Regions from separate parts of the Novipirellula rosea genome, predicted to be linked through region 2. Evidence: riboswitches for the same ligand, from Rfam matches in the RefSeq annotation. Region 2 holds a riboswitch; each other region holds the start of a gene.

Region 1 (2,256 bases), on a different contig from region 2:
CGGTTCCAGATACGCACATACGGCTCCCTTTCGTTTGCCGCCTTGGTTCACCGCCACCGCCGCGTCGTTGACGATCTTTAGAAACGGAATCACCCCTTGGCTTGTCCCGTTGGTTCCTTTGATCAATGATCCAGTGGCACGGACGCTCGTCCAATCGTTGCCTAGCCCGCCCGCCCATTTGGAAAGCATCGCGTTGTCGCCAATGCTTTTGAAAATGTGAGCCAAATCGTCTTGCACCGTGGTCAAATAGCAGCTGCTCAATTGCGGATGCTGAGTTCCCGAGTTGAACAAGGTCGGCGTCGCACTGGTGAACCGGAACGACGACAGCAGTTGATAGAACTCGATTGCACGGTCGGTTCGCTGGTCTTCATCTTCACGAAGTGCTAACCCCATCGCGACTCGCATCCAAAAGTATTGCGGGGTTTCGATGCGGCGGCCATCGACATGCAGCAGGTAGCGGTCGTAAATCGTCTGGACGCCCAAATAGCGAAACAACTTGTCTCGTTCGGGGAGCAAGGCGTCGGCGATTCTGGAAAGATCGAAACTACGCAGCTGTTCGGACAATCGACCACAGCGAATCCCTTCGATCACGTAGTGTTCAAAACGATCGCGATAAGTGTCCGCAAAGTCCTCGTCAATTTGTGTCAATCCGAGCGTTTGGCGATATACGATGGCCAGCTGCATTGCCGCAGCAAAGCGGTCGTAGTCCATGCTTCGCTCGATACGACTGCGAGCCGAAAGCACGAGGGCGCGGGCGATGTCTTCGGGGGTCATTCCGTCGAATGATCCGCGAATGACTTCGGCGACGATCTCGCTGGTCTCGATGTTCGGTAGCGTCGACTCGGGAATCGATTCGAGAAATGCTTTTAACTTGGCTTCGGAAAATGCGACATACACCCCCGGTTCAATCTGCAGTCGCAACTGCGGGACGGAACTGCTGTTGTCGATCGACAATTCGTCAAGTCCCGAGTCGACGTGACGGACCGCTCGCAGTCGTGCGTGTTCGGTTCGGTACAGGATGTAACGACGCGCGACTCGAAAATGCTCTCGCTGCATCAATCCAATTTCGACCACGTCCTGGATCTGTTCGACACTCAGGCAGCCCGACGCCGCATCCCCCGAGGCGAAGTCGTAGACTTGGTCGATGATCGCCAGCACGTCTTGCTCGATTTGTGAGGCAAGCGGTTGGCCTTCGGCGAGGTTCAATTCCGCGCGAAACGCTTTTTCGATTGCCGATTCGATGCGACCGCGATCCATGTCGACTTCGCGACCATCGCGTTTGCGGACTTTCAATACGGTGGTGGTGGGGCTTGCCTGTGCCGAAGTCGTCTTAGACATGGTCATCCTAAGTCTGCGGTGCTAGCTCGGTTCGATCTTTGGCCAGCGACGGATTGCAAATACCGTGGCGGGGTTGGCCCAATGGGTTCGCGCGTACTCTCAGCACATACTGAAAACCATTTCTGCATGGACGTTCAGTTAGCTTGGCGAAACGGCGACGGCAGTGATCGAGCAGAAGCTCTGCGAACAATGAAAAACAAATCGAGGCGATTCACAGAAAAGCAATTTGCCAGAGCAGCCAATCGGCTTTCGGCAGACGTCCCGTCGAATCACATCGCAACGATCACCCCAATCCAAGAGGGCCCAAAATCGTCTATTTCGTGGTAGGTCTTCTGACTCACTGCCGACCGAGTTCTCGCAGCCTTCTCGCCCCGATTTCCTGTCTCACAGGTTTCCCGAGCAATGGCGTGTTTTAATGAAAGAGTTTCGGTTTGGATGCTTTTGATTTACGCATCCGAGGGCAGTTCACAGCGGCTGGACCATCCCGGAATTTCACCGGAGTTCCCTGTTCACTCGCGAGTGTAGAAACACCGCAAGTCACCACGAACGCTTAAGAATCTAACAGCTGACGCGGCGACGTCAATGCTTTGCTAGCACAATGTCGTTTGTTTTCGTTTGGACGCGTTTTTCGCGAGATTCCGTGACGACGACAGTAAAGATTTCGATCCCAAGGTGCGTGGTTTCCGACTTCCCCATTCGTCATCACTCGAAGCGTTCGCGGGGGGAATCTTTATCTTGACTCGGTCCCTCGCTGACGCGTCGGGTTAGGATTTGTCGGGTTAGGATTTGCCGGGGAAAACTGCCCCGTCATGCGGCGGGGCGACGCTACCCTGTGGCAACTCGGTGCTTCGTTCGTCGCTACTTGATTTCGACGATCTCGAGATTCGTGAAGCGTCCGATCGACATGTTGGCACCTCC
Region 2 (2,256 bases):
AATTGTGGGTGGGCGGGCGATCCGCTGGCCTGCCCTGCCCTGCTCTGCCCCGTTTCGCACCCACCCCCCGTTTCACACCCACTCGCCGCGACGACAATTTTGACGCAGGCCGGGTCGTGCAGCAGTGACTCGCTTCGGATGGGGGTTCCGATCGTGGCGATATCGGCCTGGTCATCGTTGATCAGCACTGTCCCGACAAGGTCCACCGTCGCGGGGTCAATTTCAGGCTCGTCCCCTTGGACGTTGATGAACACATCAAAATCAGGGAATTGGGCGGCGACTTCGGCAATCCGATCGGTCCCACTGGGGCAGTCGACGCGGGTCATCACGCATCGGCCGCCGAACGAGTTCACTTCGTCCGCAAGTTTAGGATCGTCGACCGCAACCACCACGGCGTCGGCAACGCTGGCTTTCGATGCGGCTTCCCAGGTATGACGGAGTATCGACTTGCCCCCTGCGCTGCGAAGCAGTTTTTCGGGGAGCCGAGTCGAAGCCAAGCGAGCGGGAATGACGATCATGCAGCGATTGTTCATCAGGATTCCGAAGTCCTCGTGTTTTGAGAAAATTCATGCTCACGCCCCTCATGATTCCGTCAAAAGTGGGTCAAGGTAAAACGGGGGCGACCTTGCAACTTGGGCGTTTGACAATGATTTGGCAAGCCGATAGAGTCGTCAATTAACGGTGAGCGGTGCCGCAAAGTCAACGGATCTTGGATTTTGCGGAAACAGGGAACTTCGGTGAAATTCCGAGACGGCCCGGCCGCTGTAACGGATGTTGTTCGCAGAGGAATGTCGCTTCTAGTGACGTTTTCGCGAACCGCCAACTTCTCACTCTTTCGTGCCATTGTTCTTCAAATCGCGTTTGTCGCCATCGGGCGTCGGCCAATTTGGGAATGAGAAGGCGGAAGAAGCTGGCATGCATCCTAAGTCAGAAGACCTACCGCGTCACCGGATGCTTTGGAACTCGCTGCCCACGCCGCGATTCTCGAAAAACCTTCTTGGGTGAGGTTAGCGTCACGATCGGACCGTCTCGCTGTGCAAAAGGCGTTTTGCAGTGAGCCGTTGTTGTTGATTTTCCTAGGCATGAATGCTGTCGGCTACCCTCCCCTGCCCTTCGCGTTTGCGAACCCAGCGGTGGACATCCGGCAACATCCACTCGGTCTTTCCCCTTTAAATCGTTGGCGGTACGTCGATGAGGTTCCTCGATTGTGAACGAACAAACCCGCTGTGGGATAGGCTTCCAGTCTGTCATCCGCAGTCGGTTTCGCGCTCACACCTCCATCGATCACGAACCTGCGGTCAGCAACGCGGCTTCACGCTGATCGAGTTGTTGGTCGTGATTGCGATCATCGGAACCCTCGTCGGATTGCTATTGCCGGCGGTTCAGGCGGCTCGCGAGGCCGCACGTCGGATGCAGTGTCACAGTCGTTTGCATCAGATCGGGCTGGGGCTGCAGAACTATCACGCCGCGTTCAACCAGTTTCCCATCGGCGTAATCCAGCCTCGCCCGCTGTGGCTTAACGGCAAAGAGTTCGCTTGGTCGGCAATGATGTTGCCGCAGATCGAACAGACCGCCGTTTGGCAGCAGATTAATTTCGACGTTCCCTACGACGATCCGAAAAACGCCGCGGCCGCAGCATCGGTCATTTCGACATTCATTTGTCCCTCGACACCTCGCAGTGACAATTTGAAAAAAGGTCGCGGCGTGACCGATTACGGCGGCATCTACGGTGAACGAATTCTGACCACCAACAATCCACCCTCGGGCGTGATGATTTACGACCGAGCGATGCGTTTTCGTGACATCTTGGACGGCACGTCGACGACGGTCGTGGTATCCGAGGACGCTGATTTTCCGGATGGCCAATGGATCAACGGAAAGAACTTGTTTGATCAAGCCTTCCCGATCAACAAGGCACCCAGTTTTGAAAACGACATGCGAAGTTTTCATCCGCAGGGTGTCAATGCTGCCTTTGCCGATGGATCGGTTCGTTTCCTCAACGAGAGCATGGATCTGACTGTGTTAGCGGCAATTTGCACGCGTGCGGGTCACGAAGTGGTCTCCGATTTTTGATTTTCATACTGTTTGTAACGTCCTGTGTCGCTCGAGATTGAGCTTCCGCACACGGATAAACTCCACACGATAAACACCTAATATGCGTCAACGTACAAACCAACTTCGCCGTCGCCGCCGACTCACTACCGAACTACTCGAGGATCGACGTTTGCTGGCCGCCGGGCCGTACGCACCTGCGGC
Region 3 (2,256 bases), on a different contig from region 2:
TCATTTTGCCCTGCTGAAGATCGGTCCCGAGCGTTTTGCCGACTCGTTCGTCGCTGCCCCACAGATCGAGGTAATCGTCGGCGATTTGGAACGCGATGCCCAGCGAATCACCGTACTCGGCAAGCGACGCGGTGACTTCGGGACTGCCGTCGGCGAAATGGGATCCCAATTGGCAGGCGACTCGGCACAGCTCAGCGGTCTTACCCTGAATCATTTCGATGTAGGTCGTCTCGTCGATGTCCAAAACATCCCGCTTCAACACTTGCCGCATCTCGCCTTCGCACACCAAACGCGACGCTTCACCGATCCAGCGGCATGCTTCGGTCGATGGCAAGGTTGCCGCCAAACGGAAACTTTGGGCGAAAAGATAGTCTCCCAACAAGATGCTGGTGTGGTTGTTCCACTTGGCATTGACCGTGGGCACATGGCGACGGGTATCCGCATCATCAAGCACGTCATCGTGGATCAGCGTGGCGGTATGGACCATTTCGATCACGACGCCGAGCACCACGTGGTCCTCGCGAACCGATCCGACGGCCGAGGCCGCCAACAGCAACATCGCTGGCCGCAACCGTTTTCCGCCTAATTGAGTGCCGTGGCGGAGTACCGGAACGAGCGATTCATAAGGCGACTGCAGCTCTTGGTGGAACCGTTTTTCGACGCGAACGAGGTCCGACGCGATCGGGCCATACAACTTGGCAAATTGGTCGGCCAAGACACGCGACGTCGCGTGGCCGTTGGATTCGCTAGGGCGAGATTCGCTGTCATTTTCCGTCGTCAATTGAGCAGCGTGAAAGGTTGAGGTCGAATCCATTTCGGCGAAACCGTTAAGTGAAACAGGATGGACGAGCCAATGCGGCATACCACATTCCAATGGAACCGCAATAAAGCACGCGAAGCAACCGACAATCCCCCCGCTAGCTTGCTAGAAATTTAACGATTTCTAGCCGCGACGTTAATTCCAGCCATAGCTTGGCAACAAATCGCGGTTTTGGCGATAGGGCTTAGCGTCCCCGGCCCGGCCGGGCTCTCGTTGACATCGATGCTTTCGAGCCGCATACTTCGTCAAGACTTGGGTGCTGAATCGACCTGTCGTCGCTTCAGAGAATAGGGAAAACGGTGCAAATCCGTTGCGGTCCCGCCGCTGTAACCGGAAATGAACCCCGCACAATGCCACTGTGGTCGAATCGACCTTGGGAAGGCGTGGGGGACAAATAATCCGGGAGCCAGAAGACCTGCCCAAACGTCATTTTTAGTTGTGGTAGTACCCTCGGGGAATTGGGAACTATCGCGTCTCTACCTTGATGATTTCGGGAATGGTATCGCGGCCGCAGCGTGGTCGTGATGCGGTCTTCGTTTGTCTGCGCGTGAGTCGTGATACGTGATCGATCAATCCTGCCGGGGGGGCTGCGCCGGAGGTTTACGCCTCCGCTCATTCACTCGAGGAACAAGATGAGCAAGCGTTTTTGTCGGTCACGAGGTTTCACGTTGGTCGAATTGCTGGTGGTGATCGCAATCATCGGCGTCTTAGTCGGGCTGCTATTGCCCGCGGTCCAGGCCGCCCGCGAGGCGGCGAGACGAATGCAGTGTGGAAACAATCTGAAACAGATCGGATTGGCACTGCACAATTACGAGTCCGCATATCGGGTTTGGCCAGCGCAGTCGTCCTCTCCGAGTCAAGGAAAAGGGTTCATTACCAAACGCGGCAGCTGGTTCACGGCGGTGCTGCCATTTATTGAACAAGATGGCTTGTTCCAATCCTTTGATGGAAATTACCACTGGCACGATCCAGAAAACGCGGAGGCGGTGAATGCCAAAGTGCCCGCCATGAGCTGTCCGTCGGTTCCCGAGCGTCGTGGTTTCGAGTGGACCGTGCTGGTCGATTATGCCAATGCCACGACGACCTCGTACACATTGTCCGCTCGTGATTTCTATGACGGCGCAACAACCGATTACGCCAACGTCGGAGGAGTTGGGACGCAGCTCAACGCCGTGTTGCCCCCATCGCAGCAACTTCATGATCCTCGAAATTGTGGGATTCTAAAATCGACCGCCGTCCGGCTCTCGGATGTTATCGATGGTTTGTCAAACACCCTGCTAGTGGTCGAGTGTGCGGGACGACCCGAGCTTTTCCAAAACGGTCGACTCGTCGGCGATGGGGCGTCTCCGAAAACGTGGAGCGGCAGTTCCAGTGTTACGCGTCCGTTTCCAACCGGCGGCGTGTGGGCCAGTCATAACAAAGGCTTCACAGTGGAC

What was found. Region 2 has a riboswitch for cobalamin ahead of ABD971_RS31610 (DUF1559 family PulG-like putative transporter). Riboswitches for the same ligand answer to the same signal wherever they lie in the genome.
Region 1: another riboswitch for cobalamin. It lies ahead of ABD971_RS35125 (ribonucleoside-diphosphate reductase subunit alpha); the one in region 2 lies ahead of ABD971_RS31610 (DUF1559 family PulG-like putative transporter).
Region 3: another riboswitch for cobalamin. It lies ahead of ABD971_RS33250 (DUF1559 family PulG-like putative transporter); the one in region 2 lies ahead of ABD971_RS31610 (DUF1559 family PulG-like putative transporter).

Annotation. Positions count from the first base shown of each region.
Region 1 covers NZ_BAABGA010000120.1:817,223-819,478, forward strand. The annotation lists gene ABD971_RS35125 (ribonucleoside-diphosphate reductase subunit alpha) at 1-1,338, opposite strand, end outside; cobalamin riboswitch at 1,644-1,898, opposite strand; gene ABD971_RS35130 (Kelch repeat-containing protein) at 2,197-2,256, opposite strand, start outside.
Region 2 covers NZ_BAABGA010000109.1:38,937-41,192, forward strand. The annotation lists gene ABD971_RS31605 (3-deoxy-manno-octulosonate cytidylyltransferase) at 1-533, opposite strand, end outside; cobalamin riboswitch at 671-958, shown strand; gene ABD971_RS31610 (DUF1559 family PulG-like putative transporter) at 1,192-2,073, shown strand; gene ABD971_RS31615 (DUF4465 domain-containing protein) at 2,156-2,256, shown strand, end outside.
Region 3 covers NZ_BAABGA010000120.1:247,869-250,124, forward strand. The annotation lists gene ABD971_RS33245 (polyprenyl synthetase family protein) at 1-862, opposite strand, end outside; cobalamin riboswitch at 1,058-1,257, shown strand; gene ABD971_RS33250 (DUF1559 family PulG-like putative transporter) at 1,453-2,256, shown strand, end outside.